3 regions of the Exiguobacterium sp. SH5S13 genome follow, and region 3 is predicted to be linked to each of the others. Evidence: riboswitches for the same ligand, from Rfam matches in the RefSeq annotation. Region 3 holds a riboswitch; each other region holds the start of a gene.
What was found. A riboswitch is a leader RNA that binds a small molecule or an ion and turns the genes downstream of it on or off. The one in region 3 is predicted to bind S-adenosylmethionine.
Positions count from the first base shown of each region.

Region 1: it holds a riboswitch for S-adenosylmethionine, as region 3 does, so the genes downstream of both, metK (methionine adenosyltransferase) here and mtnK (S-methyl-5-thioribose kinase) in region 3, are expected to answer to the same signal.
Region 2: it holds a riboswitch for S-adenosylmethionine, as region 3 does, so the genes downstream of both, msrA (peptide-methionine (S)-S-oxide reductase MsrA) here and mtnK (S-methyl-5-thioribose kinase) in region 3, are expected to answer to the same signal.

Region 1 covers NZ_SJUS01000006.1:75,613-85,774, reverse strand. The annotation lists gene EVJ30_RS05405 (MDR family MFS transporter) at 1-866, opposite strand, end outside; gene mnmL (tRNA modification radical SAM protein MnmL/YtqA) at 1,043-2,020, shown strand; gene mnmM (tRNA 5-(aminomethyl)-2-thiouridylate-methyltransferase MnmM) at 1,974-2,543, shown strand; gene EVJ30_RS05390 (alpha/beta fold hydrolase) at 2,575-3,291, opposite strand; gene EVJ30_RS05385 (GNAT family N-acetyltransferase) at 3,383-3,853, opposite strand; gene EVJ30_RS05380 (YtxH domain-containing protein) at 4,018-4,515, shown strand; gene metK (methionine adenosyltransferase) at 4,557-5,765, opposite strand; SAM riboswitch class I at 5,897-6,016, opposite strand; gene pckA (phosphoenolpyruvate carboxykinase (ATP)) at 6,334-7,905, shown strand; gene EVJ30_RS05365 (alpha/beta hydrolase family protein) at 7,935-8,696, opposite strand; gene ytkD (RNA deprotection pyrophosphohydrolase) at 8,677-9,150, opposite strand; gene EVJ30_RS05355 (glucose-6-phosphate isomerase) at 9,249-10,162, opposite strand, start outside.
Region 2 covers NZ_SJUS01000029.1:625-10,786, reverse strand. The annotation lists gene EVJ30_RS13140 (CPBP family intramembrane glutamic endopeptidase) at 1-667, opposite strand, end outside; gene EVJ30_RS13135 (lysozyme family protein) at 755-1,438, shown strand; gene EVJ30_RS13130 (DUF1643 domain-containing protein) at 1,472-2,059, shown strand; gene EVJ30_RS13125 (GTP-binding protein) at 2,078-3,274, opposite strand; gene EVJ30_RS13120 (hypothetical protein) at 3,610-3,876, opposite strand; gene EVJ30_RS13115 (SMP-30/gluconolactonase/LRE family protein) at 3,889-4,770, opposite strand; gene rlmN (dual-specificity RNA methyltransferase RlmN) at 4,934-5,995, opposite strand; gene EVJ30_RS13105 (amidase family protein) at 6,065-7,459, opposite strand; gene EVJ30_RS15310 (hypothetical protein) at 7,580-7,741, shown strand; SAM riboswitch class I at 7,786-7,885, shown strand; gene msrA (peptide-methionine (S)-S-oxide reductase MsrA) at 7,948-8,466, shown strand; gene EVJ30_RS13095 (GRP family sugar transporter) at 8,496-9,359, opposite strand; tRNA gene EVJ30_RS13090 (tRNA-Ala) at 9,502-9,574, shown strand; gene EVJ30_RS13085 (four-helix bundle copper-binding protein) at 9,691-10,023, shown strand; gene EVJ30_RS13080 (3'-5' exonuclease) at 10,091-10,162, shown strand, end outside.
Region 3 covers NZ_SJUS01000022.1:45,848-56,009, forward strand. The annotation lists gene pta (phosphate acetyltransferase) at 1-915, shown strand, start outside; gene EVJ30_RS11570 (DUF2711 family protein) at 993-1,712, shown strand; gene EVJ30_RS11575 (rhodanese-like domain-containing protein) at 1,748-2,047, shown strand; gene EVJ30_RS15185 (hypothetical protein) at 2,044-2,211, shown strand; gene folE2 (GTP cyclohydrolase FolE2) at 2,250-3,158, opposite strand; gene EVJ30_RS11585 (TerC family protein) at 3,413-4,243, shown strand; gene EVJ30_RS11590 (cupin domain-containing protein) at 4,286-4,819, opposite strand; gene EVJ30_RS11595 (methylthioribulose 1-phosphate dehydratase) at 4,833-5,450, opposite strand; gene EVJ30_RS11600 (2-hydroxy-3-keto-5-methylthiopentenyl-1-phosphate phosphatase) at 5,447-6,097, opposite strand; gene EVJ30_RS11605 (2,3-diketo-5-methylthiopentyl-1-phosphate enolase) at 6,094-7,248, opposite strand; SAM riboswitch class I at 7,320-7,422, opposite strand; SAM riboswitch class I at 7,628-7,730, shown strand; gene mtnK (S-methyl-5-thioribose kinase) at 7,812-8,966, shown strand; gene mtnA (S-methyl-5-thioribose-1-phosphate isomerase) at 8,963-9,997, shown strand.

The DNA of each region.
Region 1 (10,162 bases), on a different contig from region 3:
GCTAGGAAGATGATGGCACCGACGACGAGTTGGCGCTTCAAATCGTCTTCAAAGTAGCGCAGCGCCCGGTTGAGAAGCGGTTGGGCGAACACGATCAACGCCCCGTTGACCGTCCACAGCAATGAATATTGGCTGATCGTCACACCGAGGTCTTTCGAATGGACGGCGATCGTCCCTTGCCACTGGACGTAGACGAACCAGAGTGCGGCATAACCGATGGCGACAAACCACATCGATTTCATCGTCGCGCCAGAGAGCGTCGTCGCCGCGGCCTCGAGCTGAGACTGGACGATTGGGCGACCCGGGTTTTTTAAGTAACGCAGGCCGAACAGCAGCACAACGACGAAAAGGACCGACAAGAAGAAGTTCGCATAGAAGATCCACTCGATGTTGATTCGCGCGATTTGACCGCTCATCGCCGTCCCGAGGGCGACCCCGACGTTTTGGGCGACGTAGATCGCGTTGAACGAGCGCCGGCCACCTTCAGGCCAGATCAAACCGGCAAACGCGTACACGGTCGGAAAGACGAGTCCTCCCGAGAACCCGATCAAACCGAGCCATGCCAAATACCCGAAGAACGTGGCATGAAACAATAAGAAGCCGAGCGAGCTCGCGAGCAACAGCCCGACCGAGATGACGAGCGTCCGCTTCCCGCCGATGCGGTCGAACAACGTCCCGCCGATATAGTTACCCGCGATGGCGAGCGCTGAGTTGACGAGCAGCGCAATACCTGCGAGCGTCATCGACTCGCCTAAATATCCATTAATATAGAGTGTGTTAAATGGCCATAAAAAAGACGCCGCCGTTGTATTGAGCGCCATCGCAATGACTAGAATCCATACCGAAATCGGCATTTTATTGTTCATACCCGTTACTCCTTTCATTCCTTTAAACGATAAAAAATCCGGCACGAAGGCCGAATCTGTGATGAGTCCTTCTCCAAGCTAACGGAACGCTACATAACTGTCAAGAAAAATTACTTATTATGAAGTAAAGCAAGCCCCACCTTGTGATAGCATGAGCAAGGAAGGAGAGGATAGCATTGAATAACCCGTTTGGCCAAGCTAGATTTCACAAATTAAATGAAGCGTATCGTCGCGAATTCGGCGAGAAAGTGTTCAAAGTCCCGCTCGATGGCGGTTTCACTTGTCCGAACCGCGACGGCCTCGTCTCAAAAGGCGGCTGCACGTTCTGTTCGGATGACGGCAGCGGCGATTTTGCCGGCAACGCCTGTGATCCGATCCCGGTCCAGTTCGCCGAAGGCACGGCCCGTCTGCATCGGAAATGGAAGCATGCGTTGTATATCGCCTACTTCCAAGCGTTCAGCAACACGTACGCACCCGTAGAGCGCTTGCGCGAACTGTTCGAACCGGCACTCGTAGAAGAAGGCGTCGTCGGTCTGTCGATCGCGACACGACCCGACTGTCTGCCAGACGACGTCGTCGACTATCTCGCTGAGTTGAACGAGCGGACGTCACTCACGGTCGAACTCGGCCTGCAGACAATCCATGATTCAACCGCGAAAAAGATCAACCGGGGCCACGACTATAAGACGTTCCTCGACGGTCTCGCGAAACTGCGGAGCCGGAACATTTCCGTCTGCGTCCATATCATCAACGGTCTTCCTGGCGAAACGCCAGACATGATGCTCGACACGGCCCGAGAAGTTGCTAAAATGGACATACAAGGAATCAAGATCCATTTGCTCCACGTCTTAAAACAGACGCCGCTCGCCAGACAATACGAGTTAGGGCTGCTCGAACTCATGGACGAGACGACATACGTCTCGCTCGTCTGCGATCAGCTCGAGTACTTACCGCCTGAGATCGTGATTCATCGATTGACGGGCGACGGTCCACCCGACTTATTGATCGGACCGACGTGGAGCCGGCACAAAATGGCCGTTTTGAACGCCATCAACGCCGAGTTGGAACGTCGTGATTCCTTCCAAGGAAAAAAGAAGGATGAGATCTATGGGATTAATGAGAGTTTTACCGTTCGCGAAGCATCTATTAAGTGAACACGTTACAGACGGTGCCGTCGCCGTCGATATGACGGCCGGCAACGGACACGATACATTGTTTCTAGCAGAACGAGTCGGCAGCGGTCACGTTTACGCGTTTGACGTCCAAGAGGCGGCAGTCAAGGCGACGACAGACCGCATCACCGCCGCCGATCTGCTTGATCGTGTCTCGGTCGTCCACGACAGCCACGACACGGTCAAGGCGGTCGTCGCGGATGAAACCCGTCCGATCACGGCGGCCGTCTTCAATCTCGGCTACTTGCCTGGGAGCGACAAGTCGATCACAACGACCGGCAACACGACGATCGACGCCCTCGAGCAATTGCTCGACGTGATGGCCGTCGGCGGTGTCATCGTCGTCGTCATCTATCACGGTCATGAGAGCGGGAAAGTCGAGCGGGACGAGGTGCTCGCGTACGCCGAGGCACTCGACCAAAAACGAGCCGGCGTCCTCCGTTACGGCTTCGTCAATCAAATCAATCATCCCCCATTCATCGTGGCGATCGAAAAACGGGCATGAAAACAGGCGACTCGCGTGAGTCGCCTTTTGTCTATTCCCGAATCAATTCATAAAACGTGATGAGCGTCTCCGCGAACTTCGTGTTCAGCCGTTCATAGCCAAAGTGTGGGAACCCTTCGAGCCGACGGATGTAGACTTGATCGCCGCCGATTTTGCGGCAGACGTTCAACGTCAGCCTCACGTCGGCGAAACGATCGTCCGGCGCGTAGAAGCAAGCGAGCGGTAAGCGAGGTAAATGTTTCTTCTCCTCTTGATGCTCGACGATCTCTTCTTCGATTTCGCGGTACTGCGCGTATGTGATCTCGCCGAAACGAGACGACTCTTCCCCGCCGCCGGTGAACGTCATCATACTGAGCGGCAAATCGGGGCGGAACCGGTCGACCGCACTGGCGACGACTTGCTTGAGCCCGCCGATTTGGCGGGACGAATGCCAATCAAAGAGCGGGGAGATGTATGTCAAACTCCCGAGCGGCACGTCGTACTCTTGCAGGAGGCGGTTCGTCAAGAGCGCCCCGAGACTGAAGGCGATGACGTGAATCGGTAGTTTGGACTGACTCGCTTCCCGTAGCGTGTTCTTGATCAGCTGTTTATGGTCTTCTGCCGTCAGTCCGACCGTCTGTCCGGTCACGACAAGCACCTCATAGTCGACACTGAGTCGCTGCAAAAATGCTTCGCTGAGCCGGGACGTGAACTGCAACGGGTAAACGATCACGATAACCCCTTTTCGTGATTCTTCTTCATATGTCATGCTGTCACCTCATTATTAGTATATGTCTCATCAATTCTAACAAAAAACATCAGCCGCTGACTGATGTTTGAAAGAAAATCCGTCTGGAGTCTTAGCGTGGGTCGTAGCGCAAATGGATAAGCTCCATCGGTTGATCATACACTTCTTCTTGAATTCGGTTCAGTTCGGTGAACGCTTGATGGCTTAAGAACGCGATCGCCTGCTCGTTCGAACTCTCGACATACAGCTCGATCGGCTGCGCCTTCCGCTCTTGGAGATGTGTCAGCAGTTCTGCCCCAAGTCCTTGGCGATGGTGAGCCGGATGAAGATAGAGACGAAGCACTTCCCAAGTATCACCGCGGTCGATCGCATGGTAAAACCCGATGACGTCTCCTTCGGCCTCACCGACGATGAACAACTGTTCTTTCGCTTCTTCACTCGAACCGATGGCCCGGACGATCTCTTCTTGTTGATAGGCGCGCTCCATCACCTTAGACCGAACGTCATCTGTCACACTGATGGTCGCAAGTGCGATATCTCGAATCGTGGCGGCATCTTCTGGTACGGCTTCCCGCATCTTCATAACAGCTTCCCCCTTTTGGCCAATCTAGTACTATCATTCCCCATCACGTAAAAAATATCCTGCCCTTCTATTACTTTTTCGTGTCGAAATAAAGCAGAACGTTATTTTCTATTTTAACTAGGGTATATGAGTACCAATGCCAACTTACAAAGGAGTGTTTAGACATGGAACCAACATTACAAAACGATCCACACGCAGATAACGCCAACAACCCGAATCGCCAATTCGACCAAACCAACTCGGGTGGTCCTAGAATCAACGTCGTGACCGGGATGCTTCTCGGTGCGCTCGTCGGCGGTCTGATCGCCCTACTTAGCTCGTCGAACCGTGAGACGACGAAACAGTCGCTCACGAATGCGAAGTCGTCTGTCGGCGGTCTCGTCGACACGATCAAAGAAGATCCGGCCGGTAAAGCGTCTCAAGTCATCGAGCAAGTGAAATCGGCGTCAGGTATGATTCAAGAAGTGTCGACCGATGTGCAAAACGTCTATGAAAAAGTTGTCGGTGAAGTCGACACGGTCAAAGAAGACGTGAACAAAGTCGTCGAGACGGCCCAGGAAACAAAATCAGATTTGCAAGATATTGGTGAGAAAGTCGTCGAGGCGAAAGATACAGCACTCGGCAACGAGAACGCAACAAACGAAAATAAACCACAAGCATAATAAAAAAACGACCTTTCTCGCGAAAGGTCGTTTTTTTATGCTTATGCGAAACGTTTTGCGCCTTCTTCAAGCAATGCCGCTTTGTCCGTCTGCTCCCATGGGAGTTCAACGTCTGTGCGACCAAAGTGTCCGTAAGCTGCTGTCTGTCTGTAGATCGGGCGACGAAGGTCGAGCATCTTGATGATGCCGGCCGGACGAAGGTCGAAGTTCTCACGAATGAGTTCAACGAGTTCAGTCTCGCTCAATTTACCAGTGCCGAACGTGTCCACCGCGATTGAAACCGGGTGTGCGACACCGATCGCGTATGCAAGTTGAACTTCCGCTTTGTCAGCAAGTCCAGCTGCAACGAGGTTTTTCGCCACGTAGCGGGCCGCGTATGCTGCCGAACGGTCAACTTTGGTAGGATCTTTACCTGAGAACGCACCACCGCCGTGGCGAGCATATCCACCGTATGTGTCGACGATGATTTTACGTCCTGTAAGACCTGCATCACCTTGTGGTCCACCGATGACAAAACGGCCAGTCGGGTTGATGAAGTACTTTGTCTCGGCATCGATGAGTTCAGCCGGGATGACTGCTGCGATCACGTGTTCTTTAAGGTCCGCTTGGATTTGCTCGAGCGTGATGTCTTCTGCGTGTTGCGTCGAGATGACGATCGTATCGATACGGACCGGGTTGTTGTCTTGGTCGTATTCAACAGTTACTTGCGTCTTACCGTCTGGACGAAGGTAAGTGAGCGTTCCGTTTTTGCGGACTTCTGCCAAGCGACGTGACAATTTGTGAGCGAGTGAGATTGGGAGCGGCATGAGTTCAGGTGTCTCGTTCGTTGCATAACCGAACATGAGGCCTTGGTCACCGGCACCAATCGCATCGATTTCTTCGTCAGTCATTTGACCTTCACGAGCTTCGAGCGCTTGGTCGACACCGAGTGCGATGTCTGCTGACTGCTCGTCGATTGCTGTGAGTACAGCACAAGTCTCAGCGTCAAAACCATATTTGGCGCGCGTGTAGCCGATCTCACGAACAGTTTCACGTACAACTTTCGGGATATCCACGTAAGTCGATGTCGTGATTTCACCAGCTACGAGCACGAGACCTGTCGTGACAGACGTCTCAGCCGCAACGCGGGCGTTTGGATCTTCAGCCAAAATTGCATCCAAAATCGCATCTGAGATTTGGTCACAAATTTTATCCGGATGTCCTTCAGTGACGGACTCCGAAGTGAAAAGTCGACGGTTCAAGTTTGACATTTCGAAAAACCTCCTATTAATAAGGGTGATGTGTGGACGGTACTCGTTCCCCTTACGCGTTGCTTTGGGACGGTAATGAAAAAAACCTTTCGCCACGTTCAATGGGAAAGGTTGAATCGTTCTTCCTTACCCTCTTATCGTTCGAAGCTGTCGCTTCGCTTCAGGATAGCACCTTTTCCGAAAAAGACTACAGGATCGGACGGTTGCTGGGCTTCGTAGGGCCTTGTTCCCTCCACCGCTCAGAATAAGAGTATCCGTTACGAACACCATCATATAAATGCCATACCGTTCTGTCAAGCGTATCTGCTTAATTTGTAAATTTCTTCGTAATCACGGAAATCATTTATGTTTGTGAAATATCAAACATTTTTTTGACGGTTTCCGTTTTTTCACTCCCCGCTTATACAGAATATGTTAGAATGTCTTTGTAAGAAAGCGCTTACTTTAAAGGGTAAAGAAATGCTTGTTTTCGATTAGTGTGTCACATATAATGAAAATGTCATACTAATTAAACGCGGAAGTATGCGGATTTCATCCACATCTATTTAGGGGAAAGGTGGGATTCAGGATGGCGACTACGCTCCTGAAAATCGAAGAATTAATTAAGGGTGCCGATGTATTACGGAACTTAACGGTTCCAGAACTGGTGGAAGAAGCCATTCGTAACGGTGAAGGCGTACTGACGAAAGACGGGGCTTTATCGGTCAGTACAGGGAAATTCACAGGACGGTCACCGAAAGACAAATTCGTCGTCCAAGATGAAGTCAGCAACTCGTTAGTGGACTGGGGGCCGATCAATCAGCCGATCGCAGAAGAAAAGTTCACCGCTCTTCTCGACAAAGTCCTCACCCATCTCGAGACGAAACAGAAGCTGTATTATCTCGAAGCTTCGGCTGGAGCTGACGAGCACTACACGCTACCTGTACGCGCCATCACCGAGTACGCGTGGCACAGCTTGTTCGCGAAGCAGTTGTTCTTGCGAGAGTGGCCGACGAGAGCTGCGTTTGACCCGTTCACGGTCATTTATGCACCGAGCTACAAGGCCGACCCAACAGTTGACGGGACGCACTCAGAAACATTTATCCTCGTCTCGTTCGCCAAACGTACCATTCTGATCGGGGGAACAGAATACGGCGGCGAAATTAAAAAATCGATTTTCTCGGTCATGAACTTCCTATTACCTGAACAGCACGTCTTGTCGATGCATTGCTCGGCCAACGTCTCGGACGCCGGGGAGACGGCGCTCTTCTTCGGACTATCGGGCACGGGAAAGACGACGCTATCGGCCGATATGGAACGGCATCTCATCGGTGACGATGAGCACGGTTGGTCACCAGACGGCATCTTCAACATCGAAGGCGGTTGCTACGCCAAGACGATCAACTTGTCGCGTGAGAACGAACCTCAAATTTATGACGCCATCCGTTTCGGATCGTTGATCGAAAACGTCATCTTGAACGAAGACCGCTCACCCGACTACAAAAACATCTCGCTCACCGAAAATACGCGAGCAGCTTATCCGATTCAATACATCGATAACGCGATGCTCCCTTCACGGGCCGGTCACCCGAACACGATCGTCTTCTTGACGGCCGATGCTTACGGGGTGCTCCCGCCGATCAGCAAGTTGACGAAAGAGCAGGCGATGTATCACTTCCTATCTGGCTACACATCAAAACTAGCCGGGACGGAGCGCGGCGTGACCGAGCCACAAGCAACGTTCTCGACTTGCTTCGGCTCACCGTTCTTGCCGCTCGCCCCGGAACGATACGCCGACATGCTCGGCAAGTTGATCGAACAGCATAACGTCGACGTCTACCTCGTCAACACGGGTTGGACCGGCGGGGCTTACGGTGAAGGGTCGCGTATGAAGCTCAGCTACACACGGACCATGGTGAACGCCGCGATCAACGGTCAATTGCGTGACGTCGACACTGTGAAGCACGACATCTTCAACGTCGACATCCCAGTCCATATCGACGGCGTCCCACAAGACGTGCTCAACCCACGTGACACTTGGAAAGATACGGCTCATTACGATGTCGAAGCGCGAGCGCTCGCCTTGAAGTTCCAACAAAACTTTAAACGATTCACGAAAGCGAGTGAGAAGGTCATCGCGGCCGGCCCAATCGTCTTCTAACTCAAAATGACTAGTACCCCGCTCGGGTACTAGTCATTTTTTCTTGCAATCGCCAACATCCAATCCATCGCTCGGTCCGTCGTCTTCCATTTTTCCCAGAACGGGAGCTGATGGGCGAACGGCAAGATCCAAAGCTCTGCTTGCGAACCGATCTTGTCGGCGAGGGCGGTCGCATGACGAAGCCGGACTTGCTCGTCGTCCGTCCCATGAATGAGTAGCGTCGGCGCCTGCCAGTCTTTGAAGAGCGGAGACCGTTCGACATACGCCTCATGGACCGCCGCCGGGTCTCCCCCGGTCATCCGGCGCAACATCTTCCGCATCGAACGCTGTTCTTCATACGTCCATTCCAAATTCGTCACACCCGCCCACGACGTGACCGACGTGACGGGACGTTTTGATGCGAGCGACAACGCCATCATGCCGCCCCGGGAAAAGCCGAGGGCGTGGATCGTCTCGTGCGTCCGGCTAACGCGGTCATACAGAGACACGACGTCCTCTAAGTCGGCGCCTCCGAAATCCTCTTTTCCGGTTCCCCCGTGGTTCCCGCGATAGACCGGCGCCACGACATGGAACCCTTTCGCCGCGAATTGCATTAGCCGAGGCAACCGGACGTCACCAATCCTCCCGGTGCCGCCTCGTAAATAAAACAGCACCTGGCCGTTCGGGCGTTTTGGCGTGATCGTGTAGGCGACGACTTCTTCCCCGTCACTCGTCTCGTACCAACCTCGATGAACGGGGTATCCCGCATAAGGAGGCAGGACGTCGACTCGATCAAACCAACTTTTTGTCATGGAGTACTTTCATCGTTTCGGGCAACACTTTATCTTTCATCATGAAACTGTAGCGGCCGTTACGGAGCAGGTTCGTCGGTAACGTGTCCAACAAGACGGCCCCGTCGGTCTCATCGACGGCCGGATGATCCTCGAACCGTTCGATTTCCGCAAAATAAATATTTTTGATGACGGTGTCACCACGCCCGAGCACCCGGTACTGCCCTAAATAATGGAGCGTCTTGACGACACCTCCCGTCTCCTCGTACACTTCCCGAATCGCCGCGTCGTCTTCGTGTTCTCCGGGTTCGACTTTCCCTCCCGGAAATTCGAGTCCGCGCTGCTTATGCTTCGTGAGCACCCATTTGTCCGCATAGCGGGCGACGACCCAGACGTGAAGCGGCGTATCCGAAAATGGATAGTGCTCGAAGCTCAACTCGACTTTATTGTGATAGTAGTCCGTGAATGTCAACATAGTCCATCCCTTTCTTTCCCGTGTCTACTCTCACTTTACCTTGTCTCACCCTAGTTTCAAACAAAAAAATAGGCCCGCCGAGGCGGACCTACAATAAATCATTGGTTTAAGCGCTTTTCAAGCTCAGCTTTTTGTTCCTCGTAACCTGGTTTTCCAAGCAACGCGAACATGTTCGCTTTATATGCTTCAACACCTGGCTGGTTGAACGGGTTGACTCCGAGAATGTAGCCGCTCATCGCGCACGCCTTCTCGAAGAAGTAGAACAAGTAGCCGAGATGATATGGCGTCATCTCTGGCAATTCGACGACGAGGTTCGGCACGTTTCCGTCCGTGTGGGCGAGGAGCGTTCCTTCTGCCGCCTTGTCGTTGACGAATTGGATCGTCTCACCGGCAAGGAAGTTCAAGCCGTCGAGGTCTTGTGCGTCTTCAGGGACGTTCAACGCGTGACGGACGTTCGTGACACGGATGACCGTCTCGAACAAGTCGCGGCGACCTTCTTGGATGTATTGTCCCATCGAGTGGAGGTCAGTCGAGAAGTCAACTGCCGCCGGGAAGATCCCTTTGTTGTCTTTGCCTTCTGACTCGCCGTAAAGCTGTTTCCACCACTCTGATACATAGTGGAGTGCCGGTTCGTAGTTGACGAGAAGTTCGATTGATTTACCTTTCGCATACATGGCGTTACGGACGACCGCGTACTGGTACGCCTCGTTCTCTGAAAGTTCAGGTGAACTGTAGGCATTTTCCGCGTCACGCGCACCTTCCATGAGGGCATCGATATCGATGCCTGCCGCCGCGATTGGAAGCAAACCGACTGGTGTGAGGACAGAGAACCGTCCACCGACATCGTCCGGAATGACGAACGTCTCGTAACCTTCTGCATCAGCGAGCGTCTTCAAAGCGCCACGGGCACGGTCTGTCGTCGCATAAATGCGCTCGCGTGCGCCGTCTTGGCCGTACTTCTCTTCCATGAACTGCTTGAGGACACGGAAAGCAATTGCCGGCTCTGTCGTCG
Region 2 (10,162 bases), on a different contig from region 3:
GCCCGGCGATCAAGTCGAGCAACGTATGGATGAGGATCAGCGGCCACAACATTCCCATCGCCAAATATAAATAGCCGAACAGGAAACCGACAAGGCCCGTCGTGACAACCCCTTTCGGACCCTGGTACGCATGGGCCAGACCGAACAGCCCGCCCCCGATGATGGCGAGCGTCGCATCCGGGACGTCCGTGTATAAAGAAATCGTATACAAGAGGACGCCGCGGAATATGAACTCTTCGGTCGCCCCGGCCGTGAACGATACTGCGCCCCACGCCCTCGCTTCGTCGGTCGTGCGCGGAAGGAGCAACCGTTCAATCTCAAGCCCGTAAAACGGCCGAAGCTTTGTCCGTAACGCGGCCGACGTCTTGACGAGCAAATAGAACGCGATGAGACCTGAGATGACTATGGTCGAAAAGAAGAAATACTGCCAGGCGCGCCCGTCCCCATCCGGCGGCGCGAACCCGAGACCGACCGCTTCCGGCGGGACTTGGAACAAGAAGACGAGCGCTAGTAAGAGCAGGCTCAGCCCCCATGCCGACTTGATCGTCTCTTCATAGACACGGGTTCTCCCGAGCGCCTCGATCATCGGCTTCACGAGCCGGGCGTTGAATAGTTGTACGATCAATAAATACGCAAGAATAATCGTAAAGACGACCTGTTCAAGCATCTATATCCTCTCCTGTCCTTCCTGTTAGCTATATGCTACACTATTCGGGTATTGTCTAGAAAGCTAGGAGGCGGAATCTTGAAACGAATGATGCTGCGACTGACCGGCGTAATGCTTGTGATCGTGCTGTGCCTCGGCGCAATCGGCTGGTTTGGTCAACATGATAAAGTGAACAACGCCCTCTACCGGGCCTATTACGGTGACCACGGTATCCCGGCGGTCCACCAAGACGTCTACAAGGAAGCCGCGGCCACCTATGACGTCGATTGGCGGCTACTCGCCGCCGTCCACCGTGTCGAGACGATCTTCTCGCACAGTTCATCGATGCGCTCTTCGGTCGGCGCGATCGGACCGTTCCAATTTATGCCGCGGACGTGGCTCGGTTGGCAGTACGATACGGATGACCAAAAAGGTGATGTCCCGGAAGACGAAGTCGATTTGACCGACTTGACGCTGATTGAGCAGTACGGCGGCTTAGGCCGAGACGGGGATGATGACGGCAAGGCCGACCCTCATAGTTTGGTCGACTCGGCCCATGCCGCCGCTTACTATTTGAGCGAGCACGGCGGGCAGACGACTGATTCGGTCGACTCGATTCAAAACGCCATCTTTGAATACAACCGGAGTGACCAGTACGTGTCAGACGTCATGTCCTTTTATGAGCAGTACCAGGACGAGCTGTCGTTACTGCCTGGTGACGCGACGACGACAACGCAGCAGGTCGCCCGGTATACGATCCGGTATCTCGATTGGTTCGCAGGCTGGGCATGACCCGGCACTATTTGGTTAAAGTGAGGAAACAACATGAACACGCATATCGAGGAAGTGACGATTCGAGTCAAATCGATATTTAACGAAGACAAGACAAAGCGTTACATGCGAACGTATGAATTCACCGATGTCGTCGATGGGGTAATTTGTGCCGTCATCATCTATTCTCCACGGATGAGCGATGCGTTCTTATCAGGTACGACATCTCAACGTGCCTACATGCTCATGCGGAACCATTTGGACAAACCGATCCGCGAGATGCGCGTCATCAGTCTCGTCCCGACGCTCGCCATCAATGACAACCTACCCTACGTCGAGTCCCAACTCGACGAAGTGAATTTTCATTACGTGGAAGAGACGCTCGACGAGGTCGAGACGAGCGGCGGCATGATCATCGTCGGTTGGGGCTCACCCGGACGCCTCATGCACCATTCCACACTGTACAAGACGTTATTCGCCGAGCATGAGGCGAGCATGTATTGTATCGGTACGACGTCAAAAGGCGAACCGCAACAAATTCGCATGGCCAACGAAAATACGATACTCGAAGCGTTCAATAACGAATCGATCAAACCGAAATTTAAGATCTTGAAAGAGACAAAACAGGACGACTCGAAATGAGTCGTCCTGTTTTGTCTCTTATTCGTATGTCCGTACCGCGTCATATCCCGGCAAGTTGTCCGAGAGCGTCGACCAATCTGACGCCATCTCCTCATCCGACAGCAGACAACGGTCGAGTTCACGCTCGACAGGCTCACGGTCCATCCGCTGACCGATTAACACGAGCTCGGTCTGTCGATCCCCATACGGCTCGATGTAATCCGTCTCGAGCTCTGGTTCGGCGGCAAACATCTGCTGTCGCTCTACTTCCGGGAGTGTCGCCAACCAGCGGCCGGCGTGTTCGAGCGTCGACGCGTACCCCGCTTGTGAGAACAAGCAGGCGATGTCGCTCCGAGAAGCGATCCATAAAAACCCTTTGGCCCGGACGATTTCTTCCGGGAACTGTTCGATCCACGCGAGCAACCGCTCGGGATGGAACGGACGGCGGCGGCGATAGACGAATGAACTGATGCCGTATTCTTCGGTTTCAGGGGTATGGTCGTCTGTCTCGAGCTCTTGGATCCATCCGGCGGCGTGCATCGCCTGGTCAAAGTCGAACAGGTTCACGTTTAAAATGTCAGACAAACTCACGTTGCCGTATGTGCTTGTCAGTAACCTCGCTGCTGGGTTTAGCGCACGAAGCAGACCCGCAATCTCATTCAGTTCGGCTTCCGTGACCCGGTCCGCCTTGTTGAGGACGATGATGTCCGCAAATTCGACTTGGTCGACGAGTAGATCGACGACTTCCCGGACGTCATCCGTGCCGACCGCCTGTTTACGTTCATGCAGCGATTCGCCCGAATTGAAATCTTTTAAAAATCGATATGCGTCGACGACCGTCACCATCGCGTCAACATACACCCGGCTCGTCAAGTCGATACCCAAGGCTTCATCCGCATATGTAAACGTCTGCGCGACCGGGATCGGTTCTGAGATGCCTGACGACTCGATGATGATGCCGTCGAGCTGTCGGTCAGTCGCGATCTCGCTGACCGCCTCGAGTAAATCTTCTCGCAACGTGCAGCAGATGCAACCGTTAGACAGCTCCAACAACTTCTCGTCCGTCCGCGAAAAGCCCGCCCCTTCAATCAATCGCTCATCGATGTTCAGTTCACTCATATCGTTCACGATGACGGCATATTTTTTACCGTCCCGATTGTTCAACATATGATTGAGCAACGTCGTCTTGCCACTTCCCAAATATCCGGACAAGACTGTGATCGGAATTCGTTTCATGATGTATACCACCTTTAAATCGTAATCATTACTTTTTAGATAATGAACGGGATCACGTCCGTTGTCAACAAAAATACACGCTCAAAAGGAGCGTGTTTTCTTGTTGACTAACATAATTGTTATCGCTCGTCCTTCCGGCGCCCATGCTTTCCGCAGGCAATCCCGGAGCCACATCGCGACTCGCGTCGCTGCTGGGTCTCCGTTGGATTGCTTTCCTGCAGGAGTCGGGGCGCCATCGAACGAGCAACGCAAACGGTCGCCATCTAGCGGCCATTTGTCTTTTTCTGAGGCCTCGACGGCCGAAGAAAAAGCTCTGGATATGTTCTTCGTACCGGTTATTCTTCTAACGCTTTCCGTTCTGCCTCAGAGCGAGGATACGTGTTCGCTTGCCAATCGGCCCGGTAAATCGAATCAAGTTGCGTCAATCCGACCTCGTCATCATCCTTATCGGCATCCACACTCGGCGTCTCGTCCCACTTTGGTTCAAGATACGTATGGTCTTCTTTCCGGGCCCGGTCGTCCAATATCTTTTGAATCCCGACCCGAGCCACCGCCGCTAGTGCCAATCCGATTCCCGCTCGCACGAGCAATCGCTTCACCATAGCCTTCCCTCCTTAACGACCAAACCGATAAAGTGGCATCCCTTTCACGTCCGTATCGATCTTGAAGACCGAACCCGCATCCGGATGAGCGGCGAGCGCCTCGTCGTCCATGCCTTCCCGTGCCGTCGTGATTGCCAATTGTTTTAAGTCATCCCCGATAAAACTACACGACGTGACGTTCGGCGCCGGGACGATGACTTCAAGCACTTTTTGTCCCGTCTCCGGATTCCACCGCGTGACGCGCCCGCCTGCAAAGTGGGCAATCCATAAAAAGCCGTCTTCATCCGACGTCATGCCGTCCGGGAACCCGTCCTCATTCTTGAAATCAATGACGACCTCACCTTCCCCGAGCGTGCCCGTTTTCAAATCGAACGGGAACTTGCGAACCGTCTCGGTCGGCGTATCGATATGGTAAAACGACGTATGGTCAGGTGACCACGTCAACCCGTTCGATAACGTCAATCCGCTCAACATGACCTCGGTCGTGCCGTCGCGGTTCAAGCGGAACAACGTCGCCTGCTCAGACTCGTCTTTTAAGTGGAGCGTCCCGGCGAAGACACGACCGTACGGGTCGGCTTTCCCATCGTTGAAGCGAAGGACACCTTCCGGGTCATCAAGTTCGACGAGTTTATCGAGTTGTTTCGACGTTTCATCCCACTCATAGATACCATCCTTCAATCCGACGATCACGCCGTCGGTCACTTTAGGGACGACAAACCCGACCTGCTGTCCCATATCAAACGAAGATAATTCATCTTCTTTCTCATCGTACCACCAGAGCGCGTGCCCTTCGATATCGACCCAGTAGAACCGCTTCAGTTCAGCGTCCCAGCAAGGCCCTTCCCCGAGCGTGTTTCTGACTCGAATCCATAACGTAGCGTTTACTGTCTCCATTGAATTGCCTCCACTCTCTGCTTTGATATCAAAAGACTATTCCCTGAGGGGGTAAGGACTATTCATCATTCACAAAAATGTTTAAAGATATTTCTCGTCTGACGCATTATACGCCCGGGCACGATAAAAACGCTCCGAATCGAAACCGATCCGGAGCGCTCGTTTATTTGGCGCCTTCGACGTTCATTTGTTTACTGCGTAATTGACCGCATGCCGCATCGATATCGGTCCCGTGCTCGAGACGCACGCCCGTATTGATGCCCCGTTTTTTCAAGACGTCGTAAAACGCCATGATGTCCTCGGTCGTACTCCGTTCGTACTGGATGTGCTCGTTGACCGGGTTGTATGGGATCAAGTTGACGTAAGACTTGTCTTTGATGTCATTGATCAACGCCGCGAGTTCTTCGGCATGTTCTGGCAAGTCGTTCACTTTCGAGAGCAAGATGTACTCGAACGTGATCCGTTTATTCGTCTTCTCGACGTAGTAGCGGATCGCCGGCATCAGTTTATCGAGCGGGAACGCCCGGTTGATCTTCATGATTCTCGTCCGCAGCGCATCGTTCGGCGCGTGCAGCGAGAGGGCCAAGTTGATGCGCAGGTCAAGGTCCGCGAACTTGTAGATCTTGTCGGCGAGTCCACTCGTCGAGACGTTGATTTTACGAGGAGCGATCGCGAGACCGCGATCGTCTTTGACGACACGGAGGAAGTCGACCAAGTTATCAAAGTTATCGAACGGCTCCCCGATTCCCATGACGACGATGTGGCTGACGCGGTCACCTTCACCGACCTCGTCTAAATAGTGTTGGACGGTCATGATCTGTTCGACGACCTCGCCGGCCGTCAAGTCGCGTGTTTTTTTCAAGAGGCCGCTCGCACAGAAACTACAGCCGATGTTGCACCCGACTTGTGTCGTCACACAGACGGAACGTCCATACTTATGGCGCATGAGCACCGTTTCGATATAATGCCCGTCGTGCAGTTTAAGTAAGAATTTGACCGTGCCGTCACCCGCTTCTTGTTTGACGAACAGTTCTTGTGTCGTCAGCGCATAGTTCGCCTCAAGCTGTTCGCGCACTTCGGGACGAACCGCGATCTCGTCGAGCCGTCTGACACGGTCGATGTAAAGCGAGTCCCATATTTGTCTGGCGTGGTAGGCACTGTATCCCCAAGATACGCAAGCGTCCGACAGCTGATCAAATGTCAGCCCATATATAGATGATTTCATTGTAATCTGTCCTTTCTTCAATCCGCATACGTACCATTGTAGCGGACGTGAGCGACAGGTGCAACGTTCTTACATAGGCGGGATCGGACGCGTCACGTGGCGTTCGAACGCGTAGGCGATGCGGATGAGGTCTCGTTCCGCATAGCTCGTACCCGTGAATGACAGCCCGAAAGGTGCCCCGCTCTGTTTGGGCTTATATGGGATCGTGACCGTCGGGTGCCCTGCCTTCGCCGCCATATCGTAATTCAAGTCGTGTGGCAACGCCAGGGCGTGAAGCGTTTGTTCCATCAATAAACGATCGAGGCCGTCCGTTTTCGCTTGCCGGACATCGGCTAAGCGTCGCTCGAGGTAGCTCGACTCGGTCAAACGCCCTGATAACTGATTCGCTTTCTCGAACGTAACTTGTCCGTGCGGGATCGTTTCCGGGTGACGCTTGTTCCAGTCCATCACGTCCTTGAGCGTTTCATATGGGAGCGCTGTCGTCGCCAAATACGCCTCAATCCCGAGCTTGAACTCATGGTAGAGGACGTCGCCTTGGTCAAGTCCGTCGTTTGACGGCAGGTCGACTTCGACGAGCTCGACCCCGCTCGCTTTGAGTAACGCCAGCGCTTCTTGATAGAGCGTCTGTTCTTCATCCGACAGTTCCGTCTTCACGAAACCGACGCGCATGCCGACGGCTTGACGTTCGTCGAGACACGTCCGGTACGGTGGACCGGCCGGCAGATGTGTCGTCGCCGGGTCCGAGCCGTCTTCCCCGCACATCGCTTCTAGTGCGAGCACCGCGTCGCGGAGCGTCCGCGCCATCGGACCTGCCGTATCTTGCGACCGCGAAATCGGGATGATCCCACTCCGGCTGATGAGCCCGACCGTCGGTTTGATGCCGACGATGCCGTTATGGACGCTCGGATGGATGATCGACCCGCTCGTCTCGCTGCCGACGGCGAGCATCGTCAAGTTCGCCGCAACGGCAGCCGCCGAGCCAGAGCTCGAACCGCCGACGTCGAGATTGTCACCATACGGATTGAGCGTCTGGCCACCGACCCCGCTCCATCCGTTCGGCATGTCCTCCGTCAAAAAATTGGCCCATTCCGATAAGTTGGTTTTGCCGAGAATGACCGCCCCATGCTCACGGAGGCGGCGGACGAGTTCAGCGTCACGACCCGCAAAGTGATGCTCGAGCGCCACGGCGCCGGCAGTCGTCCTCATGAGTCCCGCCGTCTCGATGTTGTCCTTGAGTAAAACGGGAATACCGAGGAGTGGCAGCCGGTCTCCGCGTCGGTAGGCACGGTCGGCCGCCTCCGCCTCGAACAACGCGTCCGGGTTCACTTGGATGACCGCTTTCAGTTTATCGTTCAAGCTAGCGATCCGTGTCAAATAGTAGGCCGTCACGTCCCGGGCCGTGAACGTCCCTTCTTTATAGCCGCACTGTGCGGTCTCGATGTCTAGTTCAAATAAGTCTTGCATCCAATTCACTCCTTATAGGCAATGTTATTCGGTATTCGCTGAATGCATCGAATCCCCTTCTTTTTATCGCCATTGGATGTGCAACTTGATACACTAGAAGAAACGTTATTGGAGGTAGCCATGTCCCGCTCTTACATCCTTGTTTTACTGTCCGTGTTCGCCCTGTTCTTTCTACAATTGTTCGGGGATGATTTGCCGTGGGCATTCCCTGCGTCCATCGCCCTCATTATCTTGATTGTTGGTGCCACGCTATTTCAACTTCGGCGCACACCAAATCGTTGACGTTTAAACGAGACAGATGATATGATGCTGTCACCAACTACATATCGATATCTTGAGTGAACGAGAGACCTGGCTCTATGACTTCACAGCAACCTGCTTCGGCAAGGTGCTACTTCCAGCAAGGCATCGCCTTGGACGATATGACAAAACGCTCATGTCGATGACATGGGCGCTTTTTTTGGAATGAACATGAGGGGGATTTTATTTTGGAAAAAGCTACATTCGCAGGCGGTTGTTTTTGGTGCATGGTGACACCGTTCGAGGAACAGCCAGGCATCGAAGGCATCGTATCCGGCTATACGGGCGGACACGTCGACAATCCGACGTATAAAGACGTCAAGACAGGCACGAGCGGTCATTACGAGGTCGTCGAGATCACGTTCGATCCGTCTCAGTTCGCGTATGAGCGCTTGCTCGAACTGTATTGGATTCAGACTGACCCGACCGACGACGGCGGCCAGTTCCAAGACCGCGGGCAACAATATGCGCCCGCCATCTTCTATCATACGGAAGAACAACGCGTGAAAGCAGAACAGAGCCGCGACGCGCTCGCTGCGAGCGGAAAGTTCAAACAACCGATTGTGACGAAAATCTTACCGGCTGACGTCTTTTACCCGGCCGAAGACTATCATCAAGATTATCATAAAAAAAATCCGGCCCACTATAAAGCGGACCGGAAACAATCTGGCCGTGACGAGTTCATCGACCAGACGTGGACAAGCTGACAACGACGGGCCTCATACCCGTCGTTTTTTTAGCTCTTCGCGAGCCCTAACATAAAACCGGCGACCACGATCAGACCGATCCCCATAAACACGAAGACGCGTTCTTTCGACGTCTTTTCTTCTTTTAGCAAGTAAATGCCACCGAGTGTCGCGACGACGACGTTCAGTTGAGACAGTGCGAACGACGTGGCGATGCCGACTTCTCCGCTCGAGACGAACAACCCGAAGTTCCCGATCCCCCAGGCAAGCCCGGCGAAGATGTTCTTGAACGTCTTCGGATCAAACTTTTTCACATCTTTTTCACGAAGACTGAACAAGAGCGCGGCGATGAACATCCCGAGTGACTGCGGTAGGATGGCGGTGATGCCATCGACCTCAAAGTAGTTGGTGAGGACGGCGTACGTCACGTAACCGATGCTCGAAACGAGCAGCACGAGTAGCCCTTTTTTCAAAGCACTACTGCTGTCAGATTCTTTATGTTGTTGATATGACGTCATGACGGCCCCGATGATGATCAAGACGAGGGCCGAGAAGCCGAGCCATAGTTCAGTCGGCGTCTTCCAGTCCCCAAGGACGATGACCCCGAACAGTGATGTCCCGACAAGCTGCATCCCTGTACTGATTGGCATCGCTTTCGAGACGCTCAAAATTTGGAATGACTGGAATTGAAGGTATTGTCCGAGCGCCCAGAACACACCCGATATGAAACCAGTCACGATCGCGAGCGTCGTGAACTCTGGTTTGAAGACGAGCTCGATGACAGTCGCCATTACCATCGCGCCGATCGTCGTGCCGACCAATTGTTGAATCGGCTTGCCGCCGACAATAGATACGATAAGCGGGATACTCCCCCACATGAGTGCGGGCAGTAGCGCCAGCAAAATCATCTCCATATGTTGCACCTGCTTTCTTAATATAACATTCTGTCTGTTCTTCCCGGCTCTAGCGCCCAATAAACTTCAAAAATGATTTTCAAAGTTCTTTCGTTTTTCTTGTTGCCAAATCATTTATTAGAATGATATAATAATTTCCAACGGGGCATTAGCTCAGCTGGGAGAGCGCCACGCTGGCAGCGTGGAGGTCAGCGGTTCGAGCCCGCTATGCTCCATTCCTTAAGTCGGTCCACTGATGTGGACCGACTTTTTTCGTGTCCCCGCCTCGGTTTAAGTCGACACGAACCGGGTAATGATTGTAAGACATCATTTATCTTAAGGGGGACTTCCAATGAACCGAGCCGCTGTCGAAGAGACGATTTTGGCCGTGATCGATTGTATCCGAGCGAGCAATCATTGCTTCTCGAAATGTTTACAAGAAGAAGATCTGCTGATGGTCTCGGAATGCATCCGGTTGACGAAAGAATGCGCCGAAGTCGCCACGCTCACCTTGAACGCGCTCGAAACCGACTCGGCGTTCACAAGACCGATCGCGGCGCTCTGTGCGCAAGTGTGTGATACGTGTGCCGTCGAATGCGGGCGTCACTTGTACGACCATTGCCAACGTTGCTCTGAAGCTTGCTTGCGCTGCGCCGAGGCGTGCCGGCATCTCTCGGCCGCATGATCGCTTTCCCGTCTAACCTTGTGTTAGACTTTTTTTGTACAGATTTTTTGAGAAGAGAGGAACTTTTATGCCACATTCTATTCTAGCCATCGATGTCGAGACGGCCAATCGCGACAGTCGGAGCATCTGCTCTGTCGGT
Region 3 (10,162 bases):
GAGCGCGTCCTTGGAGCTGCAGTCCGTTTAAAAAATGACGGCATGGTCAACCCGATCGTCGTCGGTCCGAAAGCGGACATCGATGCAGTCGCAGCGAAACACGGCTTTGATATCTCGAACTTGACGCAGTATGACCCAGCGACATACGAAGATATCGACACGCTCGTCGAATCGTTCGTCGAGCGCCGTAAAGGCAAAGCGACGGCTGAACAAGCTCGTGAATTGTTGTCGTCAGATGTGAACTACTTCGGTACGATGCTCGTCCACACGGGCAAAGCGGAAGGTCTTGTCTCGGGTGCGATGCATGCGACGGCCGATACGGTCCGTCCGGCACTTCAAATCATCAAGATGCAAGAAGGCATCAAAAAGACATCAGGTGTGTTCATCATGGTACGTGACGATGAGCAATACGTCTTCTCGGACTGTGCGATCAACATCGCACCGGACGCGGCCGACCTTGCCGAGAACGCCTACTTGTCAGCGTTGACGGCGAAGACGTTCGGCATCGAGCCGCAAGTCGCGCTCCTCAGCTTCTCGACGAAAGGTTCGGCGAAGTCGCCTGAAACCGAGAAAGTCATCGAAGCGACGCGTCTCGCCAAAGAGAAAGCGCCACACCTTCCAATCGATGGTGAGCTTCAGTTCGACGCAGCGTTCGTCCCGAGCGTGGCAGCGAAGAAAGCACCGGGCTCTGAAGTTGCCGGTAACGCCAACGTGTTCGTCTTCCCGAGCCTCGAAGCCGGGAACATTGGCTACAAGATGGTTCAACGTTTCGGTGGATACGAAGCGATTGGACCGATCTTGCAAGGTCTCAACAAGCCAGTCAACGACTTGTCGCGTGGCTGTAATGAAGAAGACGTCTATAAATTGACGCTCATCACAGCGGCACAAGCGATTGACGAGCGCAACGAAGCGTAAGTCAGAAGCATCTTCCCACAGTGGAGGATGCTTTTTTTGATGCGTAGTTGTAAACTATTGGAAAAGGAGGCGGTCACATGGAGGAGATTGAGGGAGCCATCACTTTACCGGAAGGACATCGCTACGCCATGTTCGGCGGTGGAGATGATTTTCCGATTAAAACTTACTATGAGGGCGTGTTTGAAGAAGTGTTCGTCGCGTACCATCCGTTTCTCGGACCGATAGAAGATCCTACCGCAATTGACCGATATGTCGAGATGAACAAAAACGAAGTGGAACAGCATTTTCATGCCGTCGCATGGGAAGACATGCGACGCCAACTTGGTTTTGAAGACGTCAAACGTATCGATCACGCACTCCGAACGATGATTGGGGCGTTGAAACCGCATGCCGAAGATAAAGAAGGCGCAAATCGAATCATTGAATTTTGCGAGCGCGAGAATTTGCTCCCACCTGGCGAAGGCGAGCTGTCTGATTTCTTAAAGAATCGGGTATTAAGGGCGCTTCTGGAGACGGGAGAAGAATGGATATGGAGCGGCGACGAATTTTGTACGGAGCGCCATCTTATCAATATTCGAGAAGTTCTTGCAGCCGATACATGGCACATGAATCATCGCACGTTTTTCGGCTATCAGCATGATTGGCTCATCGTACCGCCATGGGATAGCCACTTCACTTTATTTTGCGGCAGTCAGTCTTGGGTAAGTGACATGGTCGAACGTTGTGGTCTGAAAGGTTTCTACTGCGATGACGAGACGATCATCAATTGGAGTTTGTCCGACACGAAACTGAGGTAAACTAGTAGGGGATAACAATTTAAGGGGGAAACAGCATGCAAAGCATCCATGCAACCGAATTACGTGAAAAGCTTGAGAACGGGGAGTCGCTCCACATCATCGACGTACGCGAACAAGACGAGTACGACGCGGGCCATATCCCGAACGTGCCGCTCTATCCGCTGTCTGAATTCCCGGGCGTGACCGAGAAGCTCGCGCAAGACAACGTCTATCACGTCATCTGCCGCTCGGGCGGACGCAGCCAGACGGCGTGCGACTATTTGGAATCGGAAGGGTTCAAAGTCGTCAACGTCGAGGGCGGCATGCTCGCTTGGGACGGTGACGTCGAAGCGTGATGCTCGACAATCCGTGGGTCGTCATTCCGCTCTTGATCGTCCTCTATTTGACGGTATACGCGTTCGTGAAGCGTCTCGACTGGAACAGATGGCGCACCATCTGGGCGGTGTGGATCGTCCTGATTGTCCTTTTGTTGACGATCCGCCTCATACAAAGTGTATAAAAAAACGAGTGAAGCCAAGTATCTGGCTTCACTCGTTTTTAGTTGTCACGTTTATCGAACGTGATTGACGCGATGGCGTCGTGCTGGTGGATCGACTCTTCGTTTCGGCATTCGACGAAGAAGTTGACGACTTGTTTCATCTCGTACAAGTCGGCTGCAATCAAGCGGACCATATCTTCGACGAAACGCGGGTTTTCGTAAGCGATTTCTGTAGCCCGTTTCTCATCCGGACGTTTTAAGACCGGGTGAAGTGGTGCCGATGCGTTCGACTCCGCCGCATCGAGCAATGCGAGTCTCCAGTCGAAGCCGTCGAGCGACGCTTCGTCAAGACCGGCTTCGATTGTGATGTAGCCGCGCTGGTTATGGGCGCTGTATTCGCTGATCTCTTTTGAACATGGGCATAGCGTCGTCACGTTGATGACGAGACCGACCGTCACGCTCGCCATACCTGTCTCGAGGTTGTATGTCACGTTGTGCATGACGTCAGCGTTCATAAGACCGCTGAGGCCCGTCGCCGGTGCTTTCCGGCTGAAGAACCATGGGTAGCGGACCGTCAATTGACCTTCCGTTTGTTCCATACGCTCGGCGAGTTCTTGGGCGAACTCGATGAGCGAGCGGTTTGATAACGTCCAGCCTTGCGTATGGTACGCGTCGAGCTGTTCCGTCAAGCGTGACATGTTGATGCCTTTACGATCTTGGACGAGTGATGTCGTTAATTCAAACGTTGCGACCGTCGCTTGGATGCCGTCTGGCGTTTCGATGTTGACGGGATGTTTGACGTTCGAGATCCCGACGCTGTCGAGTGCGAACAAGAAGTTCTTAGGTGTATTTTGAAGATCGACCATTTTATCTTTTTCTGTCGGTTTCGTACCTTTGACCGGCGGGACCGAGCCGAATAGTTTATGTCGTTCTGCTTTAGTAGGTAAAGCGACATGGCTTGTAGACATAATCGGATTCTCCTTTTTTAAGAGGGCAAATGACCGCCACTCGTTCTTGTTAGGATTTTATCACGAAATGGATACAAACTGGGTATCATTTTGCTTCGCGAACATGCTTTGAACCTGTTCTGCGGAAAAAACTTCAGACATTGAACGAAAGAAGATTGATTTAATTTACGCACAGAAATAAAATGTTCCTGTGAACTTAAAAATAGATCACTGTTAAATATGAAAGAACACACAAAAAAAGGGGATGTTTTTAAATGGATTGGCAGTTAATCCTGCAGTACGCCTGGATCATCGTCGTACTCGTCGGTCTTGAAGGGCTACTATCTGCAGACAACGCGCTCGTGTTGGCCGTCATGGTCAAGCACTTGCCGCGGACAGAACAGAAGAAAGCGCTATTCTACGGTTTATTAGGAGCGTTCGTCTTCCGCTTCATCGCATTATTCTTAATCTCGTTCTTAATCAACGTCTGGCAAGTCCAAGCACTCGGTGCCCTTTACTTGATCGGGATGAGCGCGCGACATCTATATATGACGTACAAGGCGCGCAAGATGGATCCAAGACAAGACCTCGCCGCTGAGGCGAAAGAAGAGACGGCAATTACCGAGAAGCCGGTCACGAAAAAAGAGTTTTGGTGGACGGTCGTAAAAGTCGAGTTCGCCGACATCGCTTTCGCGGTCGACTCGATCTTGGCAGCGGTCGCACTCGCAGTCAGCTTGCCGCCGCTCGGTCTTGGAGAGATCGGTGGAATCGACTCAGGTCAATTCTTCGTCGTCTTGACGGGTGGACTCATCGGGGTCATCTTGATGCGATTCGCGGCCCGCGTCTTCGTGAAGCTGCTGCATCAACGTCCGACACTTGAGACGGCCGCCTTCCTCATCGTCGGCTGGGTCGGTGTGAAGTTGACGGTACTCGTCCTCGAACACCCTGGCTTCAAGGAACTGATTGCCGGTACACCGTTCGCGTTCATGGGTCTTCCAGACGGTTTTGTCCACTCGTTAGGTTGGACACTGTTCTTCTGGTCGGTCATGGTCGGGATTGCTGTTTGGGGTTGGTTCTCTTCCAAACCGACAGCGGTCAAGCATTAAAAAAATCCTGTCTTTCGCGTATGCGGAAGGCAGGATTTTTTGTTAGGCAGTCACGTCTTGCTTCTCGTAGATCGGCACCCAGCCTTCTGTCGTCACGAAGATGCGGACGGCGACGACTTGGCGGTCGTCTTGGAGCGTGAAGTAGTGGCGCGTGTTCACCGGGACCGAAATCAAATCGCCGGGATTGAGTTCGATGTTGAAGTAGCCACGTTCGGCGTCGTCGATGGCGAAGATGCCGTGCCCGCTGACGATGAAGCGGACCTCGTCGTCCGTATGATGGTGTTCCTTTTGGAAGTTGACGAGCAGTTCGTCCAAGTTCGGTGTCGCGTCAGACAGCGAGATGACGTCGGCCGTTTGATAGCCGCGGCGCTCCGACACGTCTTGAATCTCGTCACGGAACGTTGCGAGGATGGCTTGCTTGTCGTCGTCCGTCAGTTCGTAGTTTTCTTGAAGCGCGACCGGAAGTTTAGCGATGTCCCACTGCTCATACAGAATACCGCGCGATTCTAAAAATACGTTCACTTCAGATTGGTCGACGAGACGTTCTTCGGTTTGTTGGAAATAGACAGTTGCCATAGATAGTTCCTCCTTATGAATGGACGCCTAAGGCGCGTAGTTTTAACGTGTAGCTGAACAAAAATTCGTATGCTTCTAAATAACGTTTCGCCGCAGCCGGCGTCTCGCCCCAGACCGTGATGCCGTGATTACGGATGAGGACGGCACCGGCGCTTGAATGGACGTGAGGCGCGAAGGCGGCCGCGAGCGTCGGGATGTCGGCATGATTGTCGATGATCGGGACCCGGACGACCGCGTCCTCTTCCCAATACCCGAGTGCCTTGATGATCTCTTGCCCCGTGAAGACGACCTCACCGTTCACGGCATGGAGCTCGGAGATGACGTTGTTGTCGACCGTGTGCACATGGAGTGAACACGTCGCCGCAGTCTTGTTGAACACCTCGACGTGTAGCAACGTCTCAGCGGACGGTTTGCCAGTTTGTTCGCCAAGTAACCTGCCGGCCGCGTCGACGAGGACGAAATCGTCCGCGGTCCGTTTTCGTTTATCGCGTCCGCTCGCCGTGACGAGGAAGGTCAGCGGGTCGTCGGAGACACGAATCGCCAAATTGCCACTCGTTCCGGGGAACCAGTCGCGCGCGGCGAGTTCGTCTTTAATGTCGGCGAGTTCAAGCCAACGTGCGGTCACGCTCATACGTGCACCTCCTTCATGTGATGGGTGATGTCGTCGAACGTCTCGAACGGGGCGTAGGCGATGCCTTCTGCTTCACAGAGCGTGATGAGTTGCCCACGGGCGTAGACGAAATCGGCCCGTTTGGCGATCTCGAAGTCGGTCACCGAGTCACCGATGACGATCAAGCGATCAACGGGATCGACGATCGTCCGGGCGATTGTCGGTTTGCAGCAACCACAATCATTCGTGCAATGCGCGTCACAGGCGTAGGGCCAGTCGACGCGTACCGTCTCGCCCGAGAAGTCGGCGACGTTACAGTAGATGTGGTCCGGCGCGACGTGGTCTTGCAAGATCGGGTACACGAAAAAGTCCATGCCGCCGCTGACGACGTCGAACTTCCAAACTTGTTGCCGGACTTCTGCCAAAAACGTCGAGAAACCTTGGCGCAAGGTGATGCGGTCCAGCAAGTAGTCACGGTACGCCGAAGCGTCAGCGCTCGGCAACAGCTGGAACATCTGTCCGACCCCGGAGCGGATCGAGATGTCTTGAGCGAGCACGTCGTCTTTGAGCGCGTGCCATTCGGGCGGTGCGAACGCCCGCATCAAAGCGATGATGTTGTCCTCGGCCGTGATCGTCCCGTCGAAGTCACACAAGATGTGAATCGTCATTGTTTTGACCACGCCTTTAGCGCGGCCTCGAGCTCGTTCGTCTGGCTCGCCACGCCCACTACTTGCTCAATCGCTTGTCGGAACGCCCGGGCCCCGGCAGCCGCGCCGTCTGGGTGACCGTGGATGCCGCCGCCGGCGTTGATGACGACGTCTGTGCCGAAATCACGGATGATGTCCGGGACGAGCCCCGGATGGATGCCGGCCGACGGGACCGGTAGAATCGGCTTCGCCCAGTGCGGCCGAGCACTGCTATCCCGAATCGCGAACGCCTCATCGGACGGTGTCGCGAGTGAACCGTATGGGGACGGGAACAGCGTCAAGTCGGCCCCCGCGAGGCGGAACAATTTCCCGAGCAAGAGCGAGTGGCTGATCGAGCCGGTCAAGGCGCCGGCGAACGCCGGATGCGCCAAAATCGGGACGTTAATTGTTGGATCGCTCGCGAGTTCGCGGAGTGTGTCGAGCCCGTATGTATAGACGTTGAACAACAGTGCCGTCGCGCCCGCCTCGATCAAGCGGAGCGCTTGGTCACGTAGCCCGAACACCGGACCGCTGAGCGTGATGGCATAGAGCGAACGTTTCCCGGTCGTTTCGAACTGTTCTTGGATGACGGCCGCCCCGATTTTAGCTCGTTCAAGCGACGGAGTGAGCGGATTATCGTATAGGATTTCATCATCTTTGACGATGTCGATGCCGCCGGCGAGCTGGTCTCGAAGTTGCTGTTCTAAGAAGCGTAAATCACGGCCGATGATCCCTTTAAAGATGCTCATGACGAGCGGGCGATCATGGACGTCGAGCAACTCACGAACGCCTTGAACACCGAACTTTGCTCCGGGGAATTCAGACGCAAGCGTTTCGGGTAACGTCAAGTCGATCAAGCGTACCGAGTCATCGAGCGATAATTTCCCGAACGTCGTCGTCAAGATGGATGAGAAGTCGGGCGTGACGTTATGGAGCGGATAACGGATTGTGAAGCGACTCGTCGTTTCCGTGTGCGTCGTTGAGACGACCTCGCCCCGATACGCCTTTAATTGTTCTTGCTCTAGGTGGGGCAGTTCCGTCCATGTGCCGACGGTCAGTTCAAGGGCGATTTTCTCGGCGACAGTCGCGACGCGGTTCGTCCGGCTGATTTCATATGTGGCAGTAATACTCATGTTCGTTCCTCCTTCCGGTCAAACAAAAAATGACCCCATGCCGAGGCAAGAGGTCATCATAAAAAAATGAACTCTTATCTCTCAGCTTACGCTGCAAGAATTAGCACCGTGCCCAATCGGGTCGGTTGCTGCGACATCATCGGGCTTGTCCCCTCCGTCTGCTCTTGATAAGAATGTATTTTGAAGTTGTGAAATTTAATTGAATTTTGTCACACAATATCCGGTTCGTCAATTCCTTTTTTTGAGAAAAAATAGTTGAATTCATTGTTTCTATATATGCCCGGGAAAAGACAACACCGGGTCCGAAAATTGACGTTGACAACTTGGTGCTCGAGTAAGTAACATTCATCACAACAAGTTCACACAATCGAATATGACACTCTTATCGCGAGTTGGCAGAGGGAATTGGCCCGATGACGCCGCAGCAACCGACCAGTAGGCACGGTGCTACATCCACCAGACATACGTCTGACAGATGAGAGGAACAACCGTTACGGCTGTGCCTCTTTCTCGCGGAGAAAGGGGCTTTTTTTGTGGGGAATATACCGAAAGGGGAAACAGACATGGCTTATCAACCATTTACAGAACAGACAGTCGTCGAGCACGTCAGAACGTTAGGGTTACTCGAAGATGGGGGCATCGCGCATTGCGAGGAGATCGGGGACGGCAACTTGAACCTCGTCTTCCGCATCCGTCAAGGCGAAACGAGCCTCATCGTCAAGCAGGCGCTACCGTATGCGAAAGTCGTCGGAGAGAGTTGGCCGCTCACACTTGAACGGGCGTGGATCGAGCAGCTCGCGTTGCGCGAATTCGCTAGCGTCGTCCCGCGTTTCGTCCCGGTCGTTCTCGGCAGTGACCGGACGCTCGCCTACACGATTTTAGAGGACTTGTCCGACTTTGATATCGTCCGGACGGGCTATTTGGAAGGGAAAACGTATCCTGAACTCGCCCGTCACATCGGTGAGTTTTTAGGACAGACGTTGTTTGAGACGTCAGACTATACGGCCGGCCCGATTGAGAAGAAGCGGAAAGAACGGGATTACTACAACCCGGAACTGTGCGACATCACTGAAAAACTGATCTTCACCGATCCGTACAAAGATGCCGAATCGAACAACATCGAAACCGCGCTCCGTCAGGACGTCGAAGCGCTTTGGCGTGACCAGAAATTGAAAGTGGAGGTCACGAAACTGAAAGTCGGTTTCGTCACGAAACACGACGCGCTCTTGCACGGAGACTTACATACAGGCAGTATCTTCGCGACGCAACAAGAGACGAAAGTCATCGATCCAGAGTTCGCTTTTTACGGACCGTTCGGCTTTGACATCGGGCAAATCGTCGCCCATTTGACGCTATCGACGTTCCATGACCCACTCAAACGGTTCGAACGGTTCACGGACGTATTGACGGTATGGGAGACGTTTGAGAAGACGTTCCGGACGAAGTTTGAGACGGCGGTCGAACCGTTCAACACGGACGGATTCGTCGATGAGCTACTTCAAACCATCTTTAGCGACACGATCGGCTATGCCGGATGCGAACTGATTCGCCGCGCCATCGGCCTCGCCGGAGTCGCTGACCTCGAGACGTTACCGGAAACGGTCCGGCTCGAGCGGAAACGGGAAGCGCTCACGCTCGGCACGACGCTCATTAAACAGCGCCACGATATCCGTTCGATCGATGATTTAGTGACGCTGTTAGCGGGGGTACGCGTATGACAGTCCAAAACATTCGCTTCGACCCGAACCGGGACGAGCTCGTCATTTTAGACCAAACGTTACTGCCCCATGAAGAGCGGTACGTGACGATCGCGACGCTCGAACAGGCGGAGCACGCCATCGAGACGTTACAAGTCCGAGGCGCGCCGGCCATCGCCTATTTCGGCGCATTCGTGCTCGCGAAAGAAGCGGTCCGCCTCCAGGATGACCCGGACTTCACACGCCGGCTCGACCTCGTCGGCCGTCGATTGATCGCGACCCGTCCGACGGCGGTCAATCTGCAAAACGTGATCGAGTCGCTTCTCGGATTCAACGTCGGAGACGACTTTGAAAGAATCGCGACTGACATCAAACATCGGGCCATCGCGCTGTTCGAGCGAGACGTCGACACGTATCGGGCCATCGGGGAGCATGCGCTCACGGTGCTGCCGGCAGGGGGGAACGTCTTGACGATCTGTAACGCCGGGGCGATCGCGACGTCGCGTTACGGGACTGCGCTCGCGCCGTTTTACGTCGGGAAAGAGCGAGGTATCGCGTTTAACGTCTTCGCTTGTGAGACGCGGCCGCTCCTCCAAGGGGCACGCCTGACCGTCTGGGAGCTCGACCGGGCCGACATCGACGTCACGCTCATCACCGACAATATGGCCGCTTGGACGATTCAGGCGAAAGGAGTCGACGCCATCATCGTCGGCGCTGACCGCATCACACGGACGGGTCACGTCGCCAATAAGATCGGCACGCTCCAGCTCGCCGTCCTGGCTAAACATTACGGGATCCCGTTTTACGTCGCGGCCCCGCACTCGACGTTTGATTTAACGGCGGACGATGTGATTCAAATCGAGGAGCGGAGCGCGCTAGAAGTGACCCATATCGGCGGACAACCGACGGCGCCGGTCGGGATCACCGTCTTTAACCCGGCGTTTGACGTCACACCGCCTGAACTGATCACCGGACTCATCACCGAAGCGGGCGTGTTCGAACCGACGGAGACGGACATCACACACCATGTAGGGGGAACGATTCACGTGTGAAACAGCAGCTCCGTGCTTGCCCGAACGATGAAGTGTGACCGTCTTGGTATGAGACGGGAATGGCCAGATTTACTTAGTCGACAAAGGCACCGGGCAGCAGAAAAGCCCTCAGAATCTATCCGAGGGCACTGAAAAACTTCATCTGCTTTCATTGCCCTTCGAGCC